One region of the Brevibacillus sp. AG genome, then DNA from elsewhere that is predicted to be linked to it. Evidence: predicted binding sites of a transcription regulator. Region 1 holds the regulator's gene; the other holds the start of a gene.

Region 1 (7,915 bases):
ATAAAAAAGCCAGTCTTCCCTTCGACTGGCTACAAGCGGTTGAAACGATTACACCGTTTCCAATAATTGCTCAACTGCTTCCACAACGGTCTCGATATGTTGATCGCTAATGTGTCGATGCGTCGTAAAGCGAATGACGTACTCGTCAAAATCAACAGCGAGCACTCCTTTTTCCTCCAAACGCTCCAAGAAGGCGACAGCTGTTTGTCCAATCGAGTCTGTATTCACCAGCACGATATTCGTCTCGACTTGCTCGACCTGAAGCGATAGCTGGCGCAAGCCTTTTGCCAATTGCTGTGCCCGTTCATGGTCTTCTGCCAATCGTTCGGCCATCTGTGTCAGAGCGATAATGCCTGGTGCTGCCAAATACCCTGCCTGACGCAGCCCGCCTCCTACTTTTTTTCTCCACCATCTCGCTTCTTCGATAAACGCACGATCTCCAGCCAAAATGGAACCCACCGGAGCACTCAGCCCTTTGGACAAACAAATCTGAACGGTATCGGCAAAAGCGCTTAGCTCACTGACTGCAACACCTTGAGCCACAGCCGCATTGAAGAGACGAGCACCGTCCAAATGAACGGGAATACCGTGTTTTTGTGCTGTATCATAGACACTCTTCATTTGCGCAACAGAGATTACCGCCCCGCCAGCGCGATTATGCGTATTTTCGAGACAGATCAATTTTGTGCGAGGAAAATGGATATTGTTGCCCCGAATCGCCCTCTCTACATCTTCTGCACGTAGAGCACCACGTTCTCCAACCAGCGTCCTTGTTTGTACGCCAGCCAATGCCGACATAGCGCCGCCCTCATAGTAAAAAATGTGTGAATCCGCTTCCGCAATGACCTCGTCTCCGTTAACACAATGCGTCAAAACAGCGACCTGATTGCCTTGCGTTCCACTTGTTACGAACAGAGCAGCTTCCTTTCCGAGTATTTCAGCCGCGATCGCTTCTAAACGATTGACAGTTGGGTCCTCTCTATAAACATCATCACCAACCTCCGCTTCCGCCATTGCTCGAAGCATCTCCTCGGTTGGTTTCGTAACGGTATCGCTGCGCAAATCGATTTTCATAGATGACTCTCCTTCCACCGTATTGTCATTCTCTAGACATATCGTAACACTTTCAACATTGCATCCTGTTTTCCCTCTTGCTAAGATGGAGGGGTAACTTACATACAGTTAGGGGATTTGACCTGTGAAACTAAAAATCACTCGTAACGCTGCCAAGCAATTGGCTCCAATCATCGAGGCAGAAGAAGACAAAGAATTGAAACTGCGCGTTTATATTACTCACTCTCACGGTGATCATGCACACTACGGACTCGCTCTGGACAAGCCAACAGAAGAAGATGTTGTGATCTCGACCGACAAAGAGATCGATGTGATTGTGAAAAAGGATGAGCCATTGCTGGATGGCATCATCATTGATTACCTTTTCTTGCCACAAGAAGGTTTTGTTATTACCAACCCTTCCAAAGGTAACACAGGCGACCACTAAGCATGATACAGATAAACCCTCTGCTTTTTTACAGGCAGAGGGTTTTCTTTGATGATGAGAATCTTATTCGTCAGTAGACATACTATACAGCGCTGTCGGTAAATCTTTCAGCAACGGTGAAGATACGTCATCAACCTGCGTCATAACAAGACGATGGACAGGACGTGTCATCGCGACATACAACAGTTTTGCGTCCCATTCATTATTTTGATACGCGTCTACATCCAGTAGAATGACCACATCAAACTGCAAGCCTTTTGTTAAGAAAGCAGGCATGATGGTTACGCCACCCGGAAATTGGTTATCTTTCGTTCCTAACAGGGTTAAATCAGCTATTTTGTCTTGCAGGCCTTTATGTGCTTTTTTACTCGCTTGAATAGTTTTCGCTACGATCGCAATCGTTTTGAAGCCTTCCGACTGGTAGGCTACCACACGCGAAGAGATGTCCTCCCACAGTTGCGCTCGTGAGCGAGCCTTGACCATGATTGGTTTTTCACCATGTCGCAAAACCGGTTTTGCCAATACCGTCTCGGGCAAATCAATTTGCCGCAACACTTCATTGGCACAGCGCATGATCTCAATGGTCGAACGATAGCTTTGTGACAACGTATAATAGGAAGGAAATAGCTGTGCAAAAATCCCCTTCGTCAACTCTTCCCAGGCATGAATCCCCCGGTAGCTATGAATACCTTGCGCAATATCTCCCACGATCGTTAGCGAGTTTCGCTTAGTTGCCAATGCAATGACGGCTATTTCTAACGCACTCAAGTCTTGTGCTTCATCCACGACCGTATGATCAAAATGCTCTGCCTTATTCATTCCTTCAACAATATGCTGCAAGTATAGCAATGGCGCGATATCTTCCGGCTCCAATCTCTCCTCTGCAAACAATGCAGCGCTAGACTGAGTCACATCACGGACAACTTCGTCTGAAATGTCAGCAGGTACGAGCTTGCGCAGCAATTCCTCGTCAGCAATCAACTCGCGATAAGCTGCGAAGATTTCCAGTCTCGGAAACGAAGTCAGGTACGTATCTAGTATCTGCTCCAGCATTTTCTCGAATTTGTACAAGCCTTCTTTGTCCAAATCGACTTTTCGCTCTCGCAAATGGGCAAACAATTGCTTGTTCATTTCTTGTTTCAAATGCTTGCGAAGCGCTTCTACCCGCCGATGATACGGCATATTGGCGAATTGCTCCAAGAAGCATTGGCGAATAAAATCACCCGGAATTGAAAATACTTGCTTCGTTTTGTTGTATAAAAAGCTGAGCTTCTTGAAAGGAATTCTTGTTTCGACGATATGCCGAATGTATTGCTCCAGGGCCTCCCGACAAGCGAGCGATCCTTTGAAGCGAAGCCTGTTTCGTGTCATTTCTTGCTGGCGCTCATCCTGCCCCTCTTCGAAGAACAATTGAAGAGGCTTATCAGGACTCACGATTCTCCATCCTTTTGGCAGCAGAGGCTTCACAAGACGCGCTGCCCAATCTACAAAAGTAGACTGTTGAACATCATCGACTCCCAGCTCAGGCAAAACCTCGGATATATAGGTAAGAAACATCCGGTTAGGTGCAAAAACCATGAACTTTTTGGACATCATGGAATCCTGGTAGTTATAAATCAAATAAGAGAGTCGGTGCAGAGCAATCGTTGTTTTTCCGCTCCCCGCTACTCCTTGCACAACAATCGGCCGTTCTTTTTCCGCTCGGATAATATCATTTTGCTCGGATTGAATCGTAGCGACGATGTCTTTTAGCCTACTATCGTTTGCCTGATTCAGATTGGCTGCCAAGAATTCATCAATGAAGCCCTCTTGCAAAAATTCGTCGGGATGCCCCATCTCGCGGTTAATCGTTTCTTTTACCGCTCCATCATAGATGCCGACGATCTTTCCGTCTTCGATCGCAAAATTACGCTTTAGTCGAACTTCACCACGCACGATCTCGCGTCCCATCCGGTAAAACGCTTCTTTGCTCTCACCGGAATAATAAAGACTGGCGATAGGCGCGCGCCAATCCACGACGACAGAATCAAACGTATCGCTGCGTACAATTCCCCGTTTTCCTATGTAGACCTCATCCAGCTCGTAGATTTCATCTTTCAAGAAATCCACTCTGCCGAAATATGGCTTCTCTCGACCCTGATCTTCCAGGTAGCTCAATTCCTTAGCCTTTTTATAGTTAACAACCTGTTTGACATAATCATCTGTTGCCTCGCGAATATCATTGCGAAGCTGCTCCATTTCTTCGTCGATCGCTGAAATTGTTTCATCCAGCTTTTTTTGTTCCAATTCATAATCACGATGCTGTGTACTCACATTCATTCCCCCTCACATGTATCGTGTCATTGAACGACTCAGGACCATTGCCTGGCCAACCATATTCCAACCGCACAAGAAAGTAGACCGACTCCCAAACTAAGCAGAGCGTACAAAGTGCCACGTAACAGTTGGCCTTCTCCCCAAAAAGAGACTACTTCCAAGGAGAAGCTTGAGAAAGTCGTAAATCCTCCCATGACCCCCGTTGCAAATAAGAGGTAGAGTGTCGGAGATAAAAAGCCACGTTCTTTCCCCAGCACGAACAAGATGCCGATGATCAAAGATCCACAAACATTGGCGATCCAGGTTCCCCACGGCCATCCCGGCTGATTCGCGAGCAAAGACAATAGGTAGCGCAAAAGAGAGCCAACTGCTCCTCCAACCGCCACAGCTATCCACGCCATCGCTTTCCCTCCCTGGCTATCACAGCTTATGTATGTCACAGAAAAAGACACCCTAGCGTCAAGCGAGGATGTCTGTCGTATCAGTAATTGTTATCTTACTGTTTTGGCTTATTTTCTTCAAGGTCTTCCACATAACGGATGGAATCCAAATTTGCTCTCAATGAAAGCTTAACGGCGTCAATGTACTTTTGGCGCAATGCTTTTTGTTCGAGCTTTTCCTCTTCGGTCAAACCTTCTTCGCGCGATTTTTTGACCAATTCGTTGATGCGTTTAATTTCTGCGTCAGATACCACTGCTGGTTCCTCCCACTCTGTAGTAGTGCCGCTTCATTATACCACATTCGAATGATCCCGCAAGACAGCCGAACACTTACGGAGTATCAGGAAGGATGAGAGTCTGACCTGGGTAAATCCTGTTGCTCTCTAAACCGTTCGCATCCTTAATTTCTATTATATAGTCCCGAACATCCATCTGATCTGTATTGTATTGAACAGCTAACGACCATAGGCTATCTCCAGATTGTACAGTTACTTCTATGCCTTGTGGCTCCTCCATTGGCGAAGAAGCAAACACTAGTTCGGTTAACAGGTAAAAAAAGAGAGTAAATGTAATAAGAAACAAGAGAGCTTGTCCTCTCGTGATACCAAAACGAACACGACGTTCTTCTTTTTTCTCGAAACGATTACGTACTGTCAATGAATTCATAATGATAGCCTCCTCGCAAACATACGTTCTGATCACTTGTAGCCTCATAATAAATGAGAACATATGTTCATGTCAACGATGAATCGAACTTATGTTTGTCGAACGCAAGCTCCCATGGTATAATATAGGAAAATATGTTCGAGAAATCAGGGGTGTCTTTCTATGTCAAAATTATCGAGTAGACAACAAGCCATCATCGAGTTCATACGAAAGGAAGTTCGTGATAAAGGATATCCGCCATCTGTACGTGAAATTGGGGAGGCAGTTGGACTAGCTTCCAGCTCAACTGTACATGGGCATTTGGCACGCTTAGAGAAAAAAGGCCTCATTCGTCGAGATCCTACCAAACCTCGTGCCATCGAATTGCTATCAGATGAAGATCGTTTTCAAGACAATTTCGAAGACTCTGTCGTCCGTGTGCCAGTAATCGGAAAAGTAACCGCTGGACAACCGATTACTGCCATTGAGGATGTAGAAGAGTACTTCCCGCTTCCAGACAATATCGTGACTTCTGACAAGGTCTATATGCTGCGCGTCTCCGGGAACAGTATGATTGATGCCGGGATTCTCGACGGAGACTACGTCATTGTTCGCCAACAGCACGTAGCCAACAATGGTGACATCGTCGTAGCCATGACAGAAGAAGACGAAGCGACCGTTAAAAGATTTTTCAAAGAAAAGAATCACTTCCGTCTCCAACCGGAAAATGCCACGATGGAACCGATCATCCTGGAGCATGTCACTATTCTCGGTAAAGTCATCGGTGTTTATCGACTCATTCACTAGTTCCCACGTAAAAAAGGACAGCCGAGGCTGTCCTTTTTGTTTTCTGTCTATTATCTGGCGATAAAAAACCAGATGATCATCGTAACTTGCAAGATGACTTTTACGACTGCACTACCCAAAAATCCGATCAGTGAGCCTACGCCCGCTTTCACTGCTCTCTCCATCGACTGCTTCTGTACCATCAACTCTACAAGAACGACGAATACGAACGGCAAGATCAGCATACCAAACGGTGGGAAAACGAAAATCCCGAGGATAATACCGATCGCAGCAGCGATGGACGACCATTTGGACCCTCCGTACCTTTTTACGAAGTACATATTTGTCAGCAAGTCAGCACCGTAAAGCAGAATGCTTAGAACGACCATTCCCCACCAAAAGGATGCCGGCAATCCCGCTCCCGGATCTGCAATGAAAAAGTGATAGAGCAAAAAGCCCGCCCACAGTAATATCGTATCAGGTAAAACGGGTAAGAAAATTCCTGCGATGCTTAGCAAGAACAATAACACAACCACTACCCACAAAAATATTTCCATCTACTACACTCCCTTCATTTAGGTATACGAGTGATTATCGATTTCGTTGCGTACTTATTCACTTTTGTCTAAACTATTTTAAAAGAAAGCAGACATGGAGGTAGTCTCATGAGAAATTGGCATGATCTCTCCTACTTGGGCAGAGGGACGATTCGCCAAAAAGCAGCGTTGGAAGCGATTCAACAGACGAACATCATGGAAGTACTATCCGATTACCACCCAGTGCTTGCCGGAACCATCCCATTGGACATTGATGTTGTGCAAAGCGATCTGGATATTATTTGCGAGAGTCATGATCTGGAGCAGTTTGAGCAGGCTGTTCGTACAGCATTTGGCTGCTTGCCCGGATTTGAAGTGACACACTTAGATGTAAATAGTACTCCCACGTGCGTTATCTCGTTTTTCACAGCTGGCTTTTGGTTTGAATTGTTTGCTCAACAGGTAGCTGTCGAAAAGCAAAACGCCTATCGTCATATGGACATCGAAGCACGATTGTTAGACATAGGAGGCTTGGATGCGTATAAACATATCAGGACTCTGAAGCAAAGCGGCATCAAGACAGAGCCTGCATTTGCTCGATACTTTCATATCCCGGGTGATGATCCATACGAGGCTTTGTTGCAATTGGAGCCGTTAACAGACCAGGAATTACGACAAAGAGTTCAACTGCTGCGAAAGGAATAATCTTCGAGCAAAGAGCCAATCTCTACTGCTTGAATGTAGGCTTTTCATTTAATGTCTCGTTAAGGTATCGGTCCAGCTTATTAAAATTCAGGAAATAAAAATCCCGTATTCAATAAAAAATACGGGATTTTTATAAATTGTTTATCTTGTTTTAAGCTTCACCTAGATGACGGTGCCCACCTTTATATATGTGGGGATGGAAGTCGAATGGCTACGGATGTAGAAAATACTCTTTGTCACGCCTATCAAAAAATACATGGAGTCAGTGAACAAGAGGCAAGAAATTGGTTCATCATTTTTCTTCTTGTTTTATTCGACGTAAGTAAATGGATTTATTTTAGACCAGAAGAGATCGCTTCCCAGAATTTTTGATCTTCCATACCGATCGCATATGTCGATACACCAGCTAACTCATATGTTTGCGTATAATGCGTCTTATTTTTTATACTTGTTTCGTCTTCATACCATACGACATGTTTACATCCATCAGAATCCGTGTAATTGAAATACATTGAACCAGAAACCTCATCCCTAACTGGTGTTGCTCCAGTCGTGGCAATTAGTTCCGAAATATTTTTCCACTCTACTACAGAATTACTTTTATTTGTAGGATCAGATAAGTTCCAATCATTTCCGTATTCTGGAATACCCATGATTACCTTTTCGGAAGGAATATAATCAATTGAGAATTGGAGAGAAGATTCTATCCACGGAGCACTTGCTACAGAACCTGGATCACTCCATACCCCATGCTCATCATAAGTCATTACCTGTATATAATCAGCAGCATTTCCTAGTGCCTCATAATCGTATGCTCCAGTCCAGTCATCTGAAGGATCGTCTGTGGATTTTGCTGGAACGGAGACCATCGTTAGAAGGTTGTTGGCTTTCATCGTTTTCGAAACCTCTTTAACGAACGCAGTCAATGCCGTACGGTCCTTTGGCAAAACAGCTTCGAAGTCAATGTTAATGCCTTTGTACTTATT
Region 2 (7,915 bases), on a different contig from region 1:
TCGTCCATATCCCTGATCTGAATTGTAAACATCAAAGATAAGAGAGCTGCTAAAACGGATTCCTTGAAATCCACGAACTTTCAACATGGCCCCCGAATCACCTATTAAAGTTAAGGAATCATCAATGACCGTGATCGATTCAACCCGAATGGGAATTGTTTTACATTCATATATCCAATCTTCTGGACAACGAACCTTTAATCGAATTGTGGTTTCTTCCAGCTTCCTAAATACTTCTTCCTGGCCTTCTTTTCCACTTAAAACAGGTAAATTTGCACGAGTAGAAACGTGGAACTGTTGTAAGAAGAACCTGGATCTTCCTACGAAATCGAGAACCTCTTTTGAATTATCTTTGCCTCTACCAAATTTCATACGAGAGTATTGAGCAGAATGAAGGCCATTCTCTTCGCTAATCTGTAGATTATGGGTGTGTAAAAATCGAATGGAAGAGTGATCAGAAGAAATCATCGTAATCCGAGGCTTATCCGATAAACGAGCAAAATGTAGGTCGCCAAATTCAACTGGTAACGTGAAAGATAAATAATCATCTTCATACACGATCGTAGCTGTTAATCGTTGTAACCCTAGAAACTCTAGGTACTCAAACAATCTCCAATGAGTGTAATTTTTTATTGAACCACCTATTGTTTCTTCAAGTAAAAACCTATTCGAAAAATGGGTATCCATATTTAGTTGCATCCTACTCACCTCAACATTTTTTCAATTAATTATGGACACCTCTTGGATAATTGAAGGGTCATAGATGATTAATTCTATCTCTCCAGAGATGTATTTCATGGCAATTGCCTGAATCCCCATTTGATTCACCTCATTTATCCAAAAATCATCGTCAATCTGCTCTTCTTTCATTTCCTCGAAATTAAAGTAGGTAACATATTCGTCACTAATGACCAGTTGCAAAATGCTTGAACCGAATATACAAGCCCCTTCCCGTGACGAGGTCGCATAAACACCTTTCCCATAAGATCCATCATGTGTTACAAAACCGTGCTTCAAAATGCTTTGACATGATTCAATCTGAGTTCCATGAAACCATTTCAATTGAATCAATCTCCTTTCTAAATGTGAGCAACAAAAAAAGGCCTAGTCAGCCCACACCAAAAAAGATAAGTGTGCAGCCAACTGGCCTCTATCAATTGCTCCGATCACGATCGGATGGTTTGCAAACATTTGAATATCATGAAAAAACAAGAACCGAACTATAACCACTATATCATCCAAACCTTACTATTAAAAGAAAGAATAAACGCTAATGTTCATAATATTTACAGTTTACCCATAGCACTGTTTCTATTTTGTTATTATAATATATGCACTTCATACTCATTTTTTGGAGGTTCATTTGAATCATGACTTCCTCATCTAGCTCACCAGCTCAACATATTCCATCCACCATGGTCCTCACGAAAGACCACGTCCAAATCAATTTAAGTAATGCAATGCGACTTCTCATCGAATTAGTGGAAAACGAAGAATGGCATAATGCATTAGCTTGGGTAAATAAGATTCCCATTGAATCCATAGAGAGTGCAGAATATCGAGGTACATATCTTTGGGCCAAAGCAAAATGCCTAGACTTTTTAGGGGAGTCAATCAACGTTGAAAGCATGTATCGAGAGTGTATAGAACTCCATAGACATGGTTCTGATCCATTCCAACTTATTCGTTCGTTGGTTTCACTAAGTTCATTTTATTGTTATAGAAGTAAACCCATAAAAGCAAAGCCACTGCTTAACGAGGCATTACATCTAGTTAAAACACACGAAATCAGTGGAAATATACATATATCCGTCCTGTACACATTAGGAATCATGCACGGTCGGTTGCGGCAACATCGTGTAGCCTTAGAGTTCTTTAATGAGATCGAGCAGCTGATCCAACAAAATCGATCTGGATTAAATAAAGGCTCTTATCATATGGCGATTGGTTACTCCTTGATATGTACCAAACAGTTTGGGAAGGCAGAGAATCACTACCTCCAAGCACACGCCCTCTTTACAGCATCAAGTGATCTGTCTCGCATAGGACTATGCTGTACCTATCTTGGTATCATCTACCGAGAATTAATGCGTTATTATCTATCCCATCAAAACCTAGAACAAGCTATGGATATCTTTGTCGCTCATGACATGTCGGATCAAGTTAACAAAGTAAAAGTTGAACAGATCATCTTGTTCTTAAAAACAAACAAATATGATTTGGCCAAAACGATATGTATGGATTTACTTACAAATAGTCAAGATACGATACGTGGTGAAGCACACTATTTACTGAGTAAGATTCACTATAGCGAAGGTAATATAGAAGAGTCTCTCCTCACACTCGAAAAAGCACTCCTTTATTTTCAAGACAACAATCACAAATGGCTGGCCGATGCCATCAGTTTCCGTAATAACATCAATTTAATCCTTTAATCAAAGCTAGTATCTTTTATCCGGGAGCAGGGTGTCTATCAGTTTTTTTTGCTTAATTTTTAAAGTTCCAGTAGTGGAATAAACATTTAAGGATTCTCCGAAGAAATCACTTTAGAGTGACTTATTATTGGTAAAAAAGAAGAAGACATTTATTCTATAACGAAGAATAATATTATCGAATGTTCCCTGCCACACGAATAATGCTGAAGGAGAAGATCGGATGGAAAAGTTGATCGAGGAGTACAGCCAAGACTATGCGCTGTTGAGAGAAGCCGTGGAAGGATTGTCTGAGGAAGAGCTGCGTTTCCAACCTGCACCGGACAAATGGAGTATCCATCAGATTGTGATCCATGTGACGGATAGCGAAATCCTGTCGACACATCGAATGAGAAAAGTCTTGGCGGAGGAAGAACCGCTTCTGCTATCATTTGATCAGAAAGCTTGGGCGGACAACCTGGGATACGAACATTTGGACCGCGAGCAGCATCTGCTCCTGTTCCAAATGCTGCGGGCCAGCATGCAGCCGCTTCTGGAAAATCTGACTCCCGAGCAGATTGATCGGGTCGGGGTATATCCCGATGGAGCGAGGTACATGTTCAAAGAGCTGCTGCAATCGCGCGTCCAGCATGTCCGTGACCACCTTGCCCAGATCGAGCGGGTAAGGCAGGCATATCGGGAGGATAGGCTATAGCGCTAAATAGTAGTTGTGATTAAACTAACGGGAATCAATTACATAGTAAATACATCAGAGGCTGTCGGTATTGTGATCCGGCAGCCTCAATAAGCTATTGGGCAGGATAGTTTACATCGCCTTACCATATCCTCGATCTTCTTATGTACCTCTATTCGTAACTCACCTTCATAATGTCCAAGAATGGTATTTTCCGTGTTGTTCCGTTTCGTCTATATGAACTAGCCTTGTACGTGAGTCAAGTACAGTGATCCGTCCGCGCACTTTCTCAGGCATTCCCCAAACAGTCAACGCCCTTTCGTCACCATCATCTTTAGCTTCAATGAGTTGAGCGCCCAACTCCTCCAACTCAAATTCATCGCGGGTCGGTCGCTTTGGTGTTGCCTTTGCCATTCAAATCCCCCCTTAGCTTCTAACATCAATAATGGTATCCATCGGAATCCATTGGACATCTTCGACCGTAAGCAGCTTTACTTTTCTTGTATTCTCATTGATCCCTGGTACTGCTCCCCACATAGTGCAAATAGTGCCTAGCTCGTTTTTCTTATGTTGCCACCATGTGATTGAAACTGCTTTTTCGCTTTGTTGTGCTTCGCGTAGTCGATAGTCAAATGATTCATGCTCGTCTTGTTCAATGACAGGCATAGGTACGAGTTTGTCATCTTCTTTCATCTGAAGGTACAATTCGCGTTGCTCCGGTAATACAAATCTTGATGATCCGAATAAGTTATCGATTTTCTTTGCCATTATTACCGTCCCTTTCGCTCCCATGCTTCGTATACTTCCATCTTATCAGGATCTCCGCCACTCGATCTACTCTTCTCGTGCTAATGCTTCAAGCACCGACATCACGTCTTCGTGGCTTCGTCCGGTCTTTACGCATATCACATCAATACTCGGAGGTTTCGGTTTCACAGCCGAGTAGTTTCCGATCACCCGTAGAATCTATCGTTCGATATCAGACAACACACCTATCCCTCCTTCGAATAAGAACGTTTGTTCTTGTATTATATGAGAACTTTCGTTCTGAAATCAAGGTAAAAACATTCCATTATTCCAGATTTTTTACATTACGTTCGCATTCGTTCCCGTTAACTAGTTGTTAATGTTTTGGTATGATAGAGACATAACAAAGACATGGGAGCGATTAAGATGAGAAAACATACGAGTTTGTAACAGCGAAAGGTACTAAAGCTGCTGTTATATCTGACTTCGTACACAATCTTTTTCTTAATGGCATGAAAAAAGAAACTGGTGTTAACGGGATAGTAGCCGTTGTCATTAATGGCCAACAAATAGCTGCGCGTTTTGATAAAGTGCAAGGCATGGCCGGAGCAAGTTTTGTATTCAATAATAAACCGGCGTTTCTTCCAGTACCTAAAGAAATCCTAGATGAAATCCTTGCAGATGAAAGAGAAAGAGATGCGACTCGTAATGAAATTGCGAAGGAACAAGCGAAATTCGACAACCAACTTGCAGCCTTTAACCAAATGATGGATCAAGAGTAACCAATAATCATAATAACGGATGGGATTGAAAGGATGATGATCATGTTGAGTAAATCTATGGTAAGCCGTATCCGGAATCACAGTGAGCTTAGCAAGTACCCACAGACTTTTCAGGCTCTGATTGGAAAAGTAAGTTCTATGGATACAATGGGCATGAGCTCTAAACAGATTGCGGCAATGATGGACGAAATGTATAAGCAAAACCATAACGGATACATGAAGGCGCAAGGAGAAGTACAGATATGAGCGATATGTGGCAAGGTACAGGAATATGGGCAGGCTGGCGGTTGACGACGGATCATTCTGCCAGCTCGTACAACCAACTGGTGCTAGTTTCCCCGGATGGACGGGCATTCGGTCCAGGTGATATTACTGGAACATACTCTCAGGCTGATCTTGCAAAAGCACTAGGAGTCTCCAGATCCGCTATCGCCCAGCGTATTCAACGTGAAACACTTCCGCCATTTGATGGCCAGGGTAAAAACGGACGTGATTACTGGCATTTCGAGACGATACGACACTTACTTTTGGATGATAAACAGTGAATAGGAAGCGAAACACAAAGCACTGCGTAATTTGTGGATCAGAGTTTGCTACCCCACCTAGCTCGAAGAAAGTAACATGTTCTAAGTCCTGTCAGATCGAACGAGCAAGGCGGGCGAACACCGGTCTACCTCGTCGATGGAGCGCCGAGAAGAAAACTAACCTTTCCAGACTCGGACAAACTGACAACCTCAAAAAAGGTACTGTCGCGGCGCAAAAAAGTACTATTGCTGGACCATTTGAGACACATCGTAATGCATTAATTTGGGTGATTCGGTCACCAGAGGGTGTGACGTATACGGTTCGTAATCTCTCTCTGTGGATACGCGAACATATAGACTTCCTTCCGGGTACAGTGGCACAAGCTCGCAGCGGATTAATGCAAATTAAACGATGTATGGAGGGAAAGACAAAACGGCAAGTTAGTAGCTGGAAAGGTTGGACCTTAGTGCGTTGGGAAGTTCCCGACGAATAAAAATAGCCCTCCCCGGACCCAAAATCCGAAAGAGGGCTTTCGCATTAGTTGAAATGGTTGTTGCTCCATGCAAATAAGTGTTTTTTGAGTAATTAAACTCAATTAAATGCTAATGTATTTGTTTTGTTATTATTATAGGAGCAATTTGGTAAGGGATATTGCATGACGTAGTTTCGATTGTAAAGTTTCTTCTCCTCATCTCACTTGTCTTCTTTCAAAGCATCCTGAGTGGCCTGTATTATCGCGCTGTTCCATCCATTTGCCCAACCTTTCGACCATTCTTTAAGTAGATTGATACTCTCTCCTACCTTATGTTCTTTAAGGTGTACTTCTAAAAACTCTATATCCATAGCGGGAGCGCAAGGCTTCCCTTGCTCAAATGCTCTTTTTCCGTATTCAAATGCTGAAATTACTGTCATGGTGATTGGTTCTCCTTTACACTACATATGCAAATGCAAAAAATGGCTTACTGGCTCTATAGTTCTCTAACCAAGATCGAGAACACTCCATTTCATAGTTAATTGGTTCAACTGCTAAGCACTGCAAAATCCGGTATACCAAGGTTTCAGGAGAAATGACTCTTTGATGACGCATATAAGGAATACTCTCAAAGCCTTCTCCATTTACAACACCCAGATTGATCTCTCCTCCATTATCATCGAAATACATCATCAGGTTCCCTGTGTATCCATGTTTAGATAAGGCATTAAAAGGAGCCATCAGATACACGGTCCTACCTGTTAATATTGGCTGAAATCCAAGCCCATACAAGAGCTCCAATACCTGTTCCCCGTATTCAATTCGAGCTCCCCATTTTACTCCAAGAGAAAAGACTCGTTGCTCATCGAAATTTGCCCATTCGTCTCCATTGGTAAACTTATGATTGCAATCCGGGCAAAAAAGTTGTTTAACCTGTTCTTCTGATGAAAAGCAAATGTAATTCCCCCGCTTCCAGGTGTAGGAAAAGGATCGGCGTTGATGTATACCAACGAATTCATCGATCGTATGTAAACACTCAGGGCAAACTGTTCTTCCAGCGAAATCAATTCCATATTCAAACTTATTGTCTGGAAAGAAAATTACATTAGTCTCATCTAAGATGGTTGCATCATTACAATCATCAAAATCAACGGTTATAGAAACGCCAACAACCTCACCTAATGAACCGTAGTTGTAATTGAAGCCTACAATTGTACCTGTTCTTTTAGGAAAGGACGACTGGGTAGATCCCATTACCTTATTACCTATTACGATAGAATTAAGAGTTATCCGAGAAATCGGCTGCATATGTTATTCCTCCTTGGAAAAGTAGTCAGATTCATCACATGGAACAACCATTTCGTAGAAACTTGGATAGTTCAATGTCTTCTCTTGCGTACTCCGAAAGATATTGTTCTTCGATCATTCGTAACGCGTCCGTTCCAGTTTCGTATTCCACATCACTGTCTCTTCTTCGGTATTCACAAATCACAACTTGGATTTTTAAAGTCCGGCCCCAGAGAAAGCGAGAGGCAGTCACATAAACCTTATGGGTTATACTTGCAAGTAGCTCATTATCTATTGAAATGCATCTTGGTTCCATAAACATTCAGCCTCCGTTTTGGAAAAGTAAGAAAGGTAGACGAACTCCAAAGAGAAACCATCCCCTTGGAGTCACTTCGAAGGATGTTAGAGATTTGCTGAAATCATGGATGCATTTTGAAGGGAATACTCTTCAATAAATTCCCTTAATTTTGGAACCAAGGGAATGACTTCTTCGTAATAATTCATGTCATTCGTAATCATTAAGTCCATAAATTCTGTGAGTCCAACCGCTTTATCTGTGTTGTTCGAGTGTACAGCAAAGGCGCCCTCTTCATAGGTGACAGTAACCCGGTATGGATACACTCTAACCTTAACCTTCATTTTCAAGGACCCCACGAACTTCACGGACGCCACTAACTATAACCGTGTTAGGAACGTATCCACTGGTCGTAATCGGCCGTGATTTAACATTCCTAACTGCGATTTCTGCGGACGAAGCGATTACTCTGACGGTTTCCGCAACTAACCACCCGACTTCAACATCATATTCTTTCACGTCAAACTCGCTGTGAGGAAGAACACCTATGAACACCCAAATTTGTTCGGATGAACGCCGTTCAATTCGTTCTAGGTGATAGCTTGATGAACAGTGACATACCCGATATAACTCGGTAGAATCAATGTCTTGGTTAGTCATTCGCACATAGTAGTATTCCGCAATATCATCATGGTTTTCGAA

What was found. Region 1 encodes LexA, which represses DNA repair genes until DNA is damaged. Its sites were predicted from a motif close to CGAACATATGTTCG; they were not measured.
Region 2: POF51_RS29610 (YolD-like family protein) is a predicted target of LexA. The motif match lies at 4,116-4,129, and genes of this name have one in related genera.

What each region holds. Positions count from the first base shown of each region.
Region 1 is NZ_JAQMYO010000001.1:464-8,378, reverse strand. It holds gene ltaE (low-specificity L-threonine aldolase) at 49-1,074, opposite strand; gene POF51_RS00045 (HesB/IscA family protein) at 1,199-1,501, shown strand; gene POF51_RS00040 (HelD family protein) at 1,565-3,814, opposite strand; gene crcB (fluoride efflux transporter CrcB) at 3,853-4,218, opposite strand; gene POF51_RS00030 (DUF896 domain-containing protein) at 4,314-4,511, opposite strand; gene yneA (cell division suppressor protein YneA) at 4,588-4,923, opposite strand; gene lexA (transcriptional repressor LexA) at 5,086-5,709, shown strand; gene POF51_RS00015 (DUF456 domain-containing protein) at 5,760-6,245, opposite strand; gene POF51_RS00010 (DUF4269 domain-containing protein) at 6,354-6,929, shown strand; partial or broken gene POF51_RS32140 (hypothetical protein) at 7,092-7,301, shown strand; gene POF51_RS00005 (glycosyl hydrolase family 18 protein) at 7,262-7,915, opposite strand, start outside.
Region 2 is NZ_JAQMYO010000018.1:19,112-27,026, reverse strand. It holds gene POF51_RS29635 (hypothetical protein) at 1-687, opposite strand, end outside; gene POF51_RS29630 (hypothetical protein) at 721-1,062, opposite strand; gene POF51_RS29625 (tetratricopeptide repeat protein) at 1,371-2,435, shown strand; gene POF51_RS29620 (DinB family protein) at 2,656-3,126, shown strand; partial or broken gene POF51_RS29615 (hypothetical protein) at 3,278-3,519, opposite strand; gene POF51_RS29610 (YolD-like family protein) at 3,532-3,873, opposite strand; gene POF51_RS29605 (hypothetical protein) at 4,365-4,634, shown strand; gene POF51_RS29600 (hypothetical protein) at 4,677-4,880, shown strand; gene POF51_RS29595 (AsnC family protein) at 4,877-5,179, shown strand; gene POF51_RS29590 (hypothetical protein) at 5,853-6,071, opposite strand; gene POF51_RS29585 (hypothetical protein) at 6,088-6,939, opposite strand; gene POF51_RS29580 (hypothetical protein) at 7,321-7,557, opposite strand; gene POF51_RS29575 (hypothetical protein) at 7,547-7,915, opposite strand, start outside.